4 regions of the Stenotrophomonas sp. YJH_SMC_94-11 genome follow, and region 4 is predicted to be linked to each of the others. Evidence: predicted binding sites of a transcription regulator. Region 4 holds the regulator's gene; each other region holds the start of a gene.
What was found. Region 4 encodes FliA, which starts transcription of late flagellar genes. Its sites were predicted from a motif close to TAAAGTTTNNCNNNCNNNGGCCGATAA; they were not measured.
Positions count from the first base shown of each region.

Region 1: a site for FliA is predicted at 2,266-2,292, ahead of AC5P74_RS18210 (methyl-accepting chemotaxis protein). Genes of this name have one in related genera too.
Region 2: a site for FliA is predicted at 794-820, ahead of AC5P74_RS01835 (methyl-accepting chemotaxis protein). Genes of this name have one in related genera too.
Region 3: a site for FliA is predicted at 1,677-1,703, ahead of AC5P74_RS06010 (methyl-accepting chemotaxis protein). Genes of this name have one in related genera too.

Region 1 covers NZ_JCAFTR010000012.1:42,976-46,455, reverse strand. Annotated here, with positions in the region: gene AC5P74_RS18225 (hypothetical protein) at 1-511, shown strand, start outside; gene AC5P74_RS18220 (M23 family metallopeptidase) at 441-1,121, opposite strand; gene AC5P74_RS18215 (L,D-transpeptidase family protein) at 1,126-2,088, opposite strand; gene AC5P74_RS18210 (methyl-accepting chemotaxis protein) at 2,322-3,480, shown strand, end outside.
Region 2 covers NZ_JCAFTR010000001.1:402,086-405,565, forward strand. Annotated here, with positions in the region: gene AC5P74_RS01830 (arylamine N-acetyltransferase family protein) at 1-646, opposite strand, end outside; gene AC5P74_RS01835 (methyl-accepting chemotaxis protein) at 849-3,389, shown strand.
Region 3 covers NZ_JCAFTR010000002.1:377,137-380,616, forward strand. Annotated here, with positions in the region: gene AC5P74_RS05995 (hypothetical protein) at 1-20, shown strand, start outside; gene AC5P74_RS06000 (putative quinol monooxygenase) at 1-252, opposite strand, end outside; gene AC5P74_RS06005 (DUF5694 domain-containing protein) at 314-1,402, opposite strand; gene AC5P74_RS06010 (methyl-accepting chemotaxis protein) at 1,935-3,480, shown strand, end outside.
Region 4 covers NZ_JCAFTR010000016.1:18,886-22,365, forward strand. Annotated here, with positions in the region: gene flhF (flagellar biosynthesis GTPase FlhF) at 1-879, shown strand, start outside; gene AC5P74_RS19695 (MinD/ParA family ATP-binding protein) at 866-1,753, shown strand; gene AC5P74_RS19700 (RNA polymerase sigma factor FliA) at 1,750-2,493, shown strand; gene cheY (chemotaxis response regulator CheY) at 2,551-2,943, shown strand; gene AC5P74_RS19710 (protein phosphatase CheZ) at 2,943-3,480, shown strand, end outside.

The sequences.
Region 1 (3,480 bases), on a different contig from region 4:
CACGGTGTACCGCTTCATCGACGACCCGCTGCGACTGCGTCTGCGTTATGCGGATGACGGCGCCGATCCGGCGGTCGATCCCGAGCTGCGCCTGCGCGCGGAAACCCCAACCGATCGCACCGAGTTCCGCGCGGACAGCCGCTCGGCGGTGACCGATCCGGAGATCCACCGCGCACTGGAATCGGTCGAGCGAGACCGGTTCGCCGCCTCGTACTTCGGCTACGGCCGCAGTGACGCACTGCGGCGAGGCCGTTCCTCGCTGCGGCTGACCGTGCTGGAGGTCGATCCGGCGTTGGCCGGCCGTGCGGCCTCGGTGGACCTGCTGCCGCCGATGGACGTGCTGAAGCTGACCGACCTCGACTACCTTTGGCTGTGGCCGTTCTTCTTCTGGAAATTGGCGGCGCTGTTGCTGATGATTCCAGGAGCTGCGTTGGCCGTCTTTACTGTGGCATTGCGACGCTGGCAGCGCCGGGCATCATCGCTGCCGACTTCAGCAGCGGATAGGGATTGATCGACTCTCCCTTCCACCACTGCTTCTCCGGCCCCAGCACATGCACCTCGAAATGCAGGTGTGGGGTCTCGGCGCTGGCGTTGCCCGTGCTGCCGACGTAGCCGATCACCTCGCCGCGCTTGATCACCTGCTTCTCGGCCAGGCCATCGGCGTAGCGCTGCAGGTGCGCGTAGTAGTAGCACCAATGCCCGCTGGGCTCGAACTGGTAGATCGTCAGGCCACCGCGCTCGCTGTCGAACAGTTTCTCCACCGTGCCATCGGCCACCGCCAGCACCGGCGTACCTGCATCGGCCATGATGTCGATGGCATCGTGTACGCGGCCCTCGCTGCGTGCATCGCTGAAGGTGTCGTGCAGCTGCGAGGGCAGGATGCCCTGCACCGGCAGCAGCAAGCCGGACGGTGCATCGGCAGCCTGGGCGGCCGGCGGCGCGGTGGAGGCGGGTGGGGCTGTTGCGCCTGGCGCTACCGGTTCCGTCACCGGCGCGGCGGCCACCGTCGATGGCGCTTCCGGCAGCGCGTCGGTCATCGGCTCATCCATATCGCGGTGCAGCCACCAACCTGCACCCAATCCCAGCAGAACACCCAGCACGATCAGTTGCGAAAGACGCATCGACTCACTCCTGCATCACGACAGGCACCGAGGTGTCCACTGCGTCGGCCACGCGCAGTGCATCCCAATTGGTCATGCGTACGCAGCCATGCGACTCGGTCTTGCCCACGTGGCCGGGTTCAGGCGTGCCATGCAAGCCGTAATGCGGCTTGGACAGATCGATCCAGACCCGGCCGACCGGATTGTTCGGGCCGGGCGGCAGCGTGGCTTTCTTTTCCCCCTTGCGGGCATCCCAGAACAGCTTGGGGTTGTAGTGGAACGGCGGGTCGCGGTACACGCCCAGGATTTTCCATTCGCCGATCGGCAACGGGTCGTGCTGGCTGCCGGATGACACCGGCACCTGCGCGATCAGCTTGCCCTGCGCGTCCAGTAGCTGCAGCGTGGAGTCGGATTTGTCGACCACGATCCTGGCGGCCTTCGGCAATGCGGCCGGGGCGATGTTGGGGACCTGGATGCGGCTGCCAGCCCTGGTCAGATCCACGCCGGGATTGAGCATCTTCATCAGCTCTGGGGACGCGTGGAAGCGCTCGCCCAGGGCTTCTTCCACACTGCTGTAGCCCAGCGATTTCAGCTTGGCCTGGGCGGCGGGTCCTTTCGGTATCGGCTGGAACGGGCCGGCGACATCCTCAGCAGTCAGCGTGTAGCTGGCCAGCGGCGTGATCGTATCGGCCTGCAGAGCCTTCCAGGTGGCGTCGTCCAGCTCACCCGTTACGGTCAGGCCGTGTGCCGTCTGGAAGCCTGACACCGCCCGCCGCTGGTTGCTGCCTACCTCACCATCAATCTGGCCCGGAGAGAAGTTCGCACGATCCAGCAGCACCTGGGCATGCAGTGCGGAGCGCACTGCGGTGTCCGGGCCAGCCTTCTCGGCAATGGGGGCGGGCAGGTTGGGCGGCGGCGCCTGCGCGAAGGCCGGCGACGCCAGCAGCGAGATTGCGAGCAGGGTGGATCGAGACACAGATGAGCGCATTGGGATCTCCAGCAGGTACGCCGCCACCTTGCCCGCAGGCGGCGCCGAGCCGCCGTGAAAGGGATCTGATGCCCGCATGAGCAGGCATGTCATTGCGGCCGGTTGCCAGCGGCAGGTGTCGCTGGGACGGGGGGTCACCAAGGTGAACGGTGGCCGACGCCGTCGATGGGCGGCGATCAAGATTGCCTGCCGTGCCGCCGATAAGGCCACATCCCCCCGTTTTGGATACCCCCATGAACTACTTGAGGAACGTCAGGGTTGCCTGGCGTCTTGGGCTGGGCTTTGGCCTGTTGCTGCTGCTGGTTGCCGCCGTAGTGGCCACCGGCGCCACCGCCAGCGTCGTGCAGAAGCGCGCGATGCAGCAGGTGGTCGACGTCAGCGTGGCCAAGGTGCGCCTGTTGTCGCAGATGCTCGACGCCAACAACCAGATGATGGTGGTGCGGCGCGAGATGCTGATCCGCCAGGGCGAAGACCGCGGCAGCGATGAGAAGCGCATTGCCGATCTGGTCAAGCGCTATGAGGCCAGCTGGACCGCCTACCAGGCACTGCCAGGCGATGCGGAGGGCAAGGCCATCGCGGAAACCATCGCGGCCAAGCGTGCCATCGCGCGCCCGCTCAACAAGCAGACCAGCGAACTGATGGAGCAGGGCGACTACCCGGGCGCCGTGGCGCTGACCCTGGGTCCGGTGCAGGAAGCCGCTAACGGCTGGAACAAGGCGCTGTCCGATGGCGTGGACTTCGAGGAGAAGGAAAGCCGTGAGGCTGCCGCCGAGGCGATCCGCCTGGGCGAGCGCAGCCTGCTGCAGCTGCTGGTGCTGGGCGGCGTCGCGCTGCTGGTGGGTATCGGTGCCTCGGTGATGATCGGCCGCAGCCTGACCGGTCCGCTGGCGCGCGCGGTGAACCTGGCCGAGCGCCTGTCCAAGGGACAGCTGGACCAGGAGTTCCGCCTCGGTGGCCGCGACGAGCTGACCCAGCTGGGCGAGGCGATGGCCAGCGTGCGCCAGAGTGTGCAGGCGGCGATCGGCGCGCAGTTGCAGATGGCCGAGCAGCACGAGGCCGGTGCAATCCGCTATCGCATGGACGCCAGTGCGTTCCCCGGTGATTTCGGCCGCATGGTGCAGGCCACCAACAGCCTGGTGGAGTCGCACGTGCAGGTGGAACTGCTGATGGCCGAGGTGATGCAGCGTTACGCCATGGGTGACCTCAGCCGCGACCTGCCGGACTACCCGGGCGAGAAGGGCACGCTGACCCGCACCCTGGCGGCGGTGAAGCAGAGCCTGATGGCGATCAACGCGCAGATCGATGAACTGGCCCGCGCCGCACGCGCCGGCGATTTCAGCATGCGTGGCGATGCCGCTGCGTTCCAGTACCAGTTCCAGACGATGGTCGAGC
Region 2 (3,480 bases), on a different contig from region 4:
AGTCCGGCCCGGTCAGCGACGCGCGCAGCTGGCCAGGGAAGCTGGAGTCGGGATGGGTGCACACGTACCAGTTGCCCACCACGTTGTCGATCGGTGCCGGCACGTGCAGGTCGAAACGGTACATCGCCCGCCAGCCGTCAGCGGATTCGGCGGACAGCACGAAATCCCCCTCGCCTGGCAGCCGCTGCAGCAGATAGCGTTCGTGCGGCGTGGCCTGCGGCTGCGGATCATGCAGCCGCAGCGGCACGGTCGGGGTCAGGCTGCCGAAACCGGCATCCACCAGCCAGTCATCGCCGTCCACCTGCACGCGCAGCAGCAGGTGGGTCCGTGCGGTCAGTTCGCCGTCCTGGGCAGCCAGCAGCACGCGCGCGCTCAATGGCTGTGCATCGAAGCCCAGCGCCTGCAGCAGCGCCAGCAGGCCGCCGTTGAGTTCGAAGCAGTAGCCGCCACGACGGTCGTCGAGCAGCTTGCGCTGCACGCTGTCCAGGTCGATCGGTACCGCATCGCGCAGCAGGCAGCTGAGGGTCTCGAACGGCAGCACTGCGTTGTGGCGCTGCTGCAGCAGGGTCAGGCCGGCCAGCGTCAGCGGTGGCGGGGCATCCAGCTGCAGGCGCTGCAGGTAGCGGGGGACATCGAGCGTCGTCATGGCGGCACCGGGCGGGAGGGGAGGTCCACTGTGCTCCCCCAACCGGGGTTGAGGTCAAGGGCGCTGGTCGTGTCACGCCAGCGTCGCCTGCACCCGGTACAAAGGCCGCGTCCGCCCGTCACCGCTGGGCCAGGACAACGAAAGTTCTAAAGTTGCCTTGAATCCGGCCGATACAGGTGCGTCCTTCTGCCTGGAGTCTGTCATGTCGGCCGTTGTCCCCCACCTCCGGTCCCTGCGCACGCGGCTTGCGGCGCTGCGCCCGGCGTCCTCCGGCCTGCTGCTGTGGCTGCAACCGCATCGGCTGAGCGTAGCCAACAAGCTCAAGGCGACCTTGTGGGTCTGTGGCCTGGGACTGGTTGCAATCGCCGCCGCCTATGCCTGGACCGGGCATGCCAGCACGCAGGCTGCGCGCAGCCAGGCCAGCTACCAGCGCGGCAGTGATCTGGCCGCGCGCCTGGCCACGCGGGTGGCCGAAGCGCGCCGCCTGCAGATCCAGTATGCACGCAGTTTCGATGATGCCGACCGCGCGCAGCTGCTGGCCACGCAAAAGGCGCTGCAGGACGATCTGCAGGCGCTGCGCACGATGCCGATGGATGCCGGCCGGCGCAAGGCCCTGCAGGCGCTGACCGAAGCTGCAGACGCGTTCTCGCAGGGTGTTGCCGCCCTGTTCGAACGGGGCGACGAGATGGGCCGTGGTGAGGCCGGCCTCGCCGCGCAGCTGCAACAGGCTGCAGACACGCTGCAGGGGCAGGTGGATGCGCAGCAGCGGGATGCGCTGGCGTTGTCCCTGCAGAAGATGCGGCGGCAGGAGGCCCTGCTGCTGCTCGACGGTGATTCCACCCACGCCGACCGCGCCAGCGAAGAAAAGCTGCCGTTCGATCTCGCGCTGGCGGGCCTGCCCGCGGATGCGCAGGTCACCCTGCGCACCGGGATGGATGCGTATCAGGCCGCATTGCTGGGGTATACCGCGGCCCGCGTCGGCCTGGATGTGGAAGCGCAGTCGCTGCTGGATACCGCCGCGCGCGTAGCGCCTGCGCTGGCCGCATTCCAGCAGGCACAGGTGGCGGCGCTGGCCGGGGCGCAGGCACGCCAGCAGGCCGGCGCGCGCACCATGAGCGTGCTGTTCGCACTGACCCTGCTGCTGGTGGCCGGCGTGCTGATCACCAGTCTGGTCCTGGTGCTGCGTGCGGTGCGCCAGCCGATCCAGGACACCCTGCGCTTCGCCAGCGACATCGCTGACGACTGCTTGGACACCACCCTGCGCGTCTACAACGCCAACGACGAGATCGGCCAGCTGGCGCAGCGCCTGGTCGACATGCAGCAGCGCCTGCGCGCGCGTATCGAGACCGAGCGTGCCGTGGCGCGCGGCAACACCCGGGTGCGCCAGGCATTGGACAGTGCACAGACCGGTTTGATGGTGATCGATGCGGAAGGGCAGGTCGCCTACGCCAACCCGGCATTGCTGCAGCTGCTTGACCTGCGGAACGAAGCGCTGGTGGGCAGCGACGCGGTACGCCTGCATCCGGCGTTGGCCAGCCTGGCCGGCGTGCGCCAGCGCGAAGAGCGCGAGATCGGCCATGCCGGCACGCGTTACCAGCTGATTGCCAACCCCGTCATCGATGAAGGGCAATTCCTCGGCGTAGCGGTGGAATGGCGCAGTCGTGCGCTGGAGACCCTGCTGGAAACCGAGGTCGCTGCCCTGGTCGATGCTGCAGCACACGGCGACCTGCACGGTCGCATCGCGCTGGAGGGCAAGCAGGGCTTCGTGCGCACGTTGTCGACCAGCATCAACCGCCTGCTGGCGACGTTTGAAACCAACCTCGGCGACCTGCAGGCATTGCTGGCTGCGCTGGCCCGTGGTGACCTCAGCGTGCGCATGGAGGGTGAGCTGCAGGGCGTGTTCGCGCGCATGCGCGATGATGCCAACGCGACGGTCGCACAGCTGGGCCACATCGTCACCCGCATCCAGCACGCCACCTCCAGTCTCGATACCGGCGTTGGCGAGATCGTTGCCGGTCATCAAGATCTGTCACAGCGCACCGAGCAGCAGGCCGCCAACCTGGAAGAGACCGCCGCTTCCATGCACGAACTGACCGATACGGTCGGTCGCAATGCTGATGCCGCAGGCCGTGCCGACGCGCTGGTCAAGGGAGCGGCTGCGGTGGCGCAGCGCGGCGGCGAGGCTGTCGGCCAGGTGGTGGCGACCATGCAGGGCATCAGCGCGGCATCGCGGCGGATCGGCGACATTACCCAGCTGATCGACGGCATCGCCTTCCAGACCAACATCCTGGCGCTGAATGCGGCGGTGGAAGCGGCCCGTGCCGGTGAGCAGGGCCGCAGTTTCGCCGTGGTAGCCGCGGAAGTGCGCCTGCTTGCACAACGCAGCGCAGAGGCGGCCAAGCAGATCAAGGGCCTGATCGAGGATTCGGTGGCGCGTGTGGGAGAGGGCAACCAGCAGGCCGAACAGGCCGGCACCACGATGGGCGAGATCGTCGGCAGCGTGCAGCAGCTGGCCGAGCTGCTGGCGGGTATCCGCAGTGCGTCGCAGGACCAGCATGCCGGCATCGCACAGGTGAACCAGACCATCGTGCAGATGGAAGCCAGTACCCAACGCAACGCCAGCCTGGTGGAAGAGGCCGGTGCCTCCACGGCGCAGATGCAGGTCCAGGTGCGTGCCCTGGCCGACGCGGTGGGCGCGTTCCGGTTGCGGTCGATGCCGCAGGCGCGCGCCGCCGCGGCCTAGTCAGCCGAGCGTAGGCTCGGCGCTACATCGGCTGCAGGAACACTGTAGAGCCGAGCCCATGCTCGGCTCACACCAGCGTTCGGCGGCAGGA
Region 3 (3,480 bases), on a different contig from region 4:
TGCGCGCTGGAACGCGTTGATCTGAGGCACCAGACGCTGGAAGTGCTCGCTGGCGCAATGGATATCCAGTGCGTCGCGGTCCGGCCATTGCTCGATGAAGACGAAATGCCCGGGGTCCTTCTGGTCGACGAACAGTTCATAGCCGAGGCAGAGCGGCTCGCGCTGCGTGCATGCGACCAGCTCGCGGTACAGGGGAAGCACGGTATCCACGGCATCGGGATGGATGAAATCCTCGGCGATCACTTTCAGCATGTCGGCACCTGCAGACGGGCCTTGCAGGATAGTGCCAGCGCATGGCCGGCACCTATCCTGGTCAACGCAATACTGCGTCAGTACTGACCAGCTGCACGTCGTGCATCTGATTGAGGTAGGCCTCGTAGTAGCCCTTGTGCGAGGCACCGACGATGGCCAGCATTCGGCTGCCAGGGTGCAGGCCCAGCACGTCGCGGATGTTGGCGACCATGCGCAGGTTGCGGGTTTCCCAGTAACCGACATACATCCGGCCGAACGCCTTGGAGGACGGCTCGACGAGCGTCGCGCCGAAGTCGCTCTGGTACGCGGCCATCGCTGCCGCCGGGCTGTTGTAGTCCCTATACAGCGCGATGACGCCGCCAGGCTTGTCCAGGTTGGCCACGAGGCGTGCATCTGCCTCCCGTCGCGCGCGCGAGTGCGTATTGTTCCAGGCACCGGTGATGGTCGCGCTGGCCGCCGCTTCATCCTCGGCGGGCGTGGGGGAATCGGCCGTATGGTCGTCCACGGCCCACAGCCGTTCATGCCCGAGGCGGGCGGCGACTTCGGCGGCGATCAGGTTGGTTTCATTGCGGCGAACCAGGCCTTTATCGAGGATCTCGACCAGGGCGGGGGTCAATCCATCACCGGCTTTGCGCTCGGACGCAGGCAGGCGCAGCCACTGCACCTGCGCCGAGCCGCGTTCGCCCGCTGCCAGGAACAATGCAGCGAGTCGACGACGCTGGGCGGGCGCCGGCTCGTCCGGCCATGTCGCAAGCAGGCGCTCGGCCTGGGCGTTCGCTGAAGGCACGTCCAGGCCGGTGGCAGCCTGCGCAGCGGTGGTGTCGAAGCAGTAGGTGGCCACGCTCTCGGCATAGCGTGCCGGGTAGCGACGCATGAAATCACACTGCAGGCCTGACAGGTCTTCGGTGGCGATCAGCTCGGGCTTCCAGGTGACCAGTCGCTGCAGCAACGGTTCAAGCAAGGCGGGCTGGAAGGACTTGGGCAGGCCGGACAGGTGGGCGGTGCCCAGTACCAGTACCTCGTTCGGTCGCCCTGCAGGCGGCCCCTTCAGCTGGTCCGGCTGGAAGGCGGGCCGATAGGTGGCATCGGCAGCGAGGGCGCCGGTACTGCACAGGCCCAGGATCAAGAGGCTGGCCAAGCGTGGGAACATGCGATCTCCGTGTCAGTGAGCGTCCTGCGGTTCGCTGCATGCTGGCCATTTTCACCTGCCATGGAATCGCCCGTTGGTCATGCAAACCTTTTGGGCTTGAACTGCATCGGCGTGCCGGGCAAGGCTATGCCCAGTGACGGCGGCAACGCGCGATATGTTCCGTGACGACACCCCGTGCCCCGCCGAGCGTGAGCAGAATGTGAAGTACATCGCGATTGTCTAGCGCGCCCCTGCAGCCGCATCTGAAGTTGCGACGGACGTCGCGTAATCCGGCTAAAGCCACCGATCCCCTCGCCGATACTCCCTCTGGATCCCGCTCCAGTCACCCGCCGCAGGACCCCAGGCCGTCCCCGATGGGCGGCCCGCGCTGTGTGTTCCGCCGCTCCCAGATGCCGATCGCACCCGCAGCAGACGTTCGTGGCAGTCGCTCGAGAGGTGCCGGTTGGCACCTGTAGTCCCTGGCACCTGAAGTTGCCGCCGGGCATCCCGCCCGTCGGGTCGCAACCGCTTACCGGACACCGAGGATCAGACAATGCTCATTCCAGGCTTCACGGCGGGCGCGCAGGCGCCGGCCGAGCTGCATACCCGTTGGTCGCCGTGGCGTGCCCTGCTGGGCGCGCTGGCTCCCCAGCACCGCACCGGCGCCGAGGCCGTGTCCGATGGCCGTGCCGAGCTGGAAGCCCAGGTCGCGGCGCTTCACCGGGTCCAGGCGGTCATCGAGTTCGCCCTCGATGGCACCATCCTGCAGGCCAATGACAACTTCCTGCAGGCGATGGGCTACCGGCTGGAGGAGATCCAGGGAAAGCATCATTCCCTGTTCGTCGATCCCGAGCAGGCGCGCAGCGCCGAGTACCGCGAGTTCTGGGCGCGGCTGGGGCGTGGCGAATATGACGCTGGCCAGTACCGGCGCTTCGGCAAGGGCCAGCGCGAGATCTGGATCCAGGCCTCGTACAACCCGGTGCTGGACCGGCAGGGGCGGCCTTACAAGGTGGTCAAGTTCGCCACCGACATCACTGCGCAGAAGCTGCAGGCAGCCGACTCGGCCGGGCAGCTGGCGGCGATCGACAAGTCGCAGGCGGTGATCGAGTTCGGCATGGACGGCCGCATCCTTTCGGCCAACGACAACTTCCTGGCCGCCACCGGCTACAGCCTGGACGACGTGCGTGGCCAGCACCACTCGCTGTTCGTCGAGCCCGAGTATCGTGGCAGTGCCGAGTATCGCCAGTTCTGGGAGAAGCTCGGCCGTGGCGAATACGATGCCGGCCAGTACCGGCGCCTCGGCAAGGGCGGGCGCGAGGTCTGGATCCAGGCGTCCTACAACCCGATCCTGGATCTCAACGGAAAGCCGTTCAAGGTGGTCAAGTACGCCACCGACATCACCGCGCAGGTGCATGAGAACCAGGCCATGCAACGTGCCGTGGCGCAGACCCGTGAAGTGGTGGCGGCCGCGAAGGAGGGCGACCTGACCCGGCGCGTGGCCACTGCCGACAAGAACGGGCCGATCGCCGAGCTGTGCGAGGGCGTGAATTCGTTGGTGGAGGCGATGGCCGCGATCATCGCCCAGATCAAGTTCGCCGCCGACACCATCGTCGTCGGTGCCACCGAGATTGCGCAGGGCAACAGCGATCTGTCGCAGCGCACCGAGCAGCAGGCCGCGTCGCTGGAGGAGACCGCGGTGTCGATGAAGGGCCTGGCCGAGACCGTGCAGCGCACCGCGACCAACGCACGGCAGGCCAGTCAGCTGGCCGGTGGTGCTGCTGATGTCGCTGCCCGCGGTGGCAACGTGGTGCACGAAGTGGTCGAGACCATGGCCGTGATCAACGCGTCCTCGCGGCGCATCGTCGACATCATCGGCGTGATCGACGGCATTGCTTTCCAGACCAACATCCTTGCGTTGAACGCGGCGGTGGAAGCAGCGCGTGCCGGCGAACACGGGCGTGGCTTCGCCGTGGTCGCCACCGAGATCCGCGAACTGTCGCAGCGCTCGGCCAGTGCCGCGAAGGAGATCAAGCAGCTGATCGATGCGTCGGTGGCCAATGTCGGCGCCGGTACCGCGCAGGTTGAGAGCGCCGGACGCA
Region 4 (3,480 bases):
GAAGTGGCCGGCATGCGCCAGGTGATCGAGCGCGAAATGAACCGCTTCACCGACGAGCGCCTGCGCGGCTGCCCGGTGCGCGCCACCGCGCTGGACCTGATGGACGAGTACGGCTTCGATGCTGGCCTGGCCCGCGACGTCGCCATGCAGATTCCGCTGGAGACCGAGGCGCACCGAGGCCGCGGCCTGATGCTGGGGCTGATCTCGCGCAAGCTGCCGATCGCCCCGGTCGACCCGCTGGAGGAAGGCGGCGTGATCGCGCTGGTAGGCCCGACCGGCGCCGGCAAGACCACCACCATCGCCAAGCTGGCCTCGCGCTTCGCCGAGAAGCACGCGCCGCGTGACGTCGCCCTGGTCACCACCGACACCACCCGCATCGGCGCCCGCGAGCAGCTGTATGGCTATGGCAGGCAGCTCGGCATCGCCGTCCACGAGGCCAACAGCGGCACCGACCTGGACCAGCTGCTGGAACGCCTGAAGGACTACAAGCTGGTACTGATCGACACCGCCGGGCTGGGCCCGCGCGACCGCGCGCTGGCCGCCCAGCTGCAGTGGCTGCGCGCCGCCCGCCAGGTGCGCACCCTGCTGGTGCTGCCGGCCAACACCAGCTTCGGCGACATGGACGAGGTGGTCCGCCGCTTCGGTGCCGCCAACCTGCAGGGCCTGGTGCTGAGCAAGCTGGACGAAACCGGCCGCTTCGGCAACGCCCTGTCGGTGGCCGTGGACCATGCCCTGCCGATCACCTGGGTGACCGATGGCCAGGACGTTCCGGACGACCTGCACCGGGCCAGTGCGGCCAATCTCGTACTTCGCCTTGAAGATTTGCGCCGAGCGGCCGATATGCCCTGCAACCCGGAGTTGAACCATGCCGTCGCGTGAGTACGCCAAGCTGACCAAGACCTTCCCGCTGTCGGCCACCCGCAGCGAGCCGCTCGGCCCTGTGCGCACCATCGCCGTGACCGGCGGCAAGGGCGGCGTGGGCAAGACCAACGTATCGGCCAACCTGGCCGTGGCGCTGGCCGGCATGGGCAAGCGCACGCTGCTGCTGGACGCCGACCTCGGCCTGGCCAACATCGACGTGATCCTGGGCTTGAATCCCACCTTTACGCTGGCCGACCTGGTTGCCGGCCGCTGCTCGCTGGACGATGTCATCGTCGAAGGCCCGAACGGCGTGCTGGTGGTCCCGGCCGCGTCCGGCCGCCGGCACATGGCCGAGCTGGCCCCGGCCGAGCACGTCGGCCTGGTCAACGTGTTCTCCGAGCTGGAGCGCGAGCTGGACATCATGGTGGTGGACACCGCCGCGGGCATCACCGACGGCGTGCTGACCTTCTGCCAGGCCGCGCAGGACACCGTGGTCGTGGTCTGTGACGAGCCGGCTTCAATCACCGACGCCTACGCGCTGATCAAGGTGCTGTCGCGTGAACGGGGCGTGGACCGCATCCAGGTGGTGGCCAACATGGTGCGCGACCCCAATGAGGGCCGCGTGCTGTACGAGAAGCTGACCCGCGTCTGCGAGAAGTTCCTCGCCGATGTCTCGCTGAACTACCTGGGCTGCGTGCCGCAGGATGACTGGCTGCGCCTGTCGGTGCAGCGCCAGCAGCCGGTGGTGAAGGCCTACCCGTCCAGCCCGTCCGCACTGGCGATCACCGAGATCGCGCGCCGCACGGCCCGCTGGCAGGCGCCGACCGAACCACGCGGCGGCGTCGAGTTCTTCCTCGAACGCATCCTCAAGCAGCGCGGGGTGGCGGCATGAAAGGCGCGGCCCAGTACAGGGAAGTCCAGCGCTCGGCGGCCAACGACGTCATCGCCCAGCACTCGGACCTGGTGCGGCGCATCGCCCACCATCTGGCCGCGCGCCTGCCGGCCAGCGTCGAAGTCGACGACCTGATCCAGGCTGGCATGATGGGCCTGATCGAGGCTTCGCGCAGCTACGACGCCGACCAGGGCGCCTCGTTCGAGACCTATGCCTCGATCCGTATCCGTGGCTCGATGATCGACGAGATCCGCCGTGGCGACTGGGTGCCGCGCTCGGTGCACCGCCGTGCACGCGATGCTGCCGCCACCATCCGCCGCCTGGAACAGAGCAGCGGACGCGCCGCCAGCGCCACCGAAGTGGCCGCCGCGATGGAGATGCCACTGCCCGAATATCTGCGCCTGATGGAAGACGCCGCGCGTGGCCAGGTGCTGAGCCTGGAGTCGCGCATTGAGGACCAGGGCGAGCTGGACACGGTCGCACAGGGTGGCCCGACCCCGCAGCAGGTGCTGGAGCGCAGCGAGTTCGGCCGCGAGCTGGGCAAGGCCATCGGCCATCTGCCCGAGCGCGAACAGCTGGTGCTCTCGCTCTACTACGAGCAGGAACTCAACCTGAAGGAGATCGGCGCGGTGCTCGGCGTGAGCGAGTCGCGGGTCTGCCAGATCCACGGCCAGGCCGTGCTGCGCCTGCGCGGCCGGCTGAAGGTATTCGAGGCCGTCGACGCCGGCCTCGAAGAATGAACATCCCCGAGGCAGCTGCCCCCGGCCGCCCGGAATGAACAACAAAGGAACTCTGCTTTGAACAAGAACATGCGCATCCTGATCGTCGACGACTTCTCGACCATGCGTCGCATCGTCAAGAACCTGCTGGGCGATCTGGGCTTCACCAACACCGCCGAAGCCGAGGACGGGCATGCCGCGCTGTCGCTGCTGCAGAGCCAGCCGTTCGATTTCGTGGTCACCGACTGGAACATGCCGGTAATGACCGGCATCGAGCTGCTCAAGGCGATCCGTGCCGACGCCAAGCTGAAGACCCTGCCGGTGCTGATGGTCACCGCCGAAGCCAAGCGCGAGCAGATCATCGAAGCGGCCCAGAACGGCGTGAACGGCTACATCATCAAGCCGTTCACCGCGCAGACGCTGGAAGAGAAGCTCGGCAAGATCTTCGAACGCCTGGCGGCCAGTGCCTGATGGATACCACGGTCGACAAGAATGCCCTCGCCCTGCGCCTGCAGGAAGCACTGGACGCACTGGAGTCCGGTGACGAAACCGCCTGGCGGCAACGCATCGACGGACTGGTCGCGCTGCGCACGCAGCCGATGATGAGCGGCCTCTCGCGGCTGGCCCGCGAGCTCGGGCAGGCCCTGGGTGAACTGCCGACCGTACCCAGCGAGGCCGGCGAACTGGACGATGCCTGCGCACGCCTGGACCACGTGGTGGCGATGACCGAACAGGCGACGCACCGCACCCTGGACCTGGCCGAGGAATGCCGCAGCCTGACCGAACAGTTGCGCGCCGAAGGCCTGCAGCCGGGCCAGGATGCACAGCTCGAGCGCATCCGCCACAACCTCACCGAGATCGCCCTGACCCAGAGCTACCAGGACCTGACGGGGCAGATCATCCGTCGCGTGGTCGGCATCGTCCGCCGTGTGCATGAGGGCTTCGGCGCGCTCGGCCTGCCGCCGGAACAGCATCGCACCGATCCGGAACTGGCCGGGCCGGCACTGA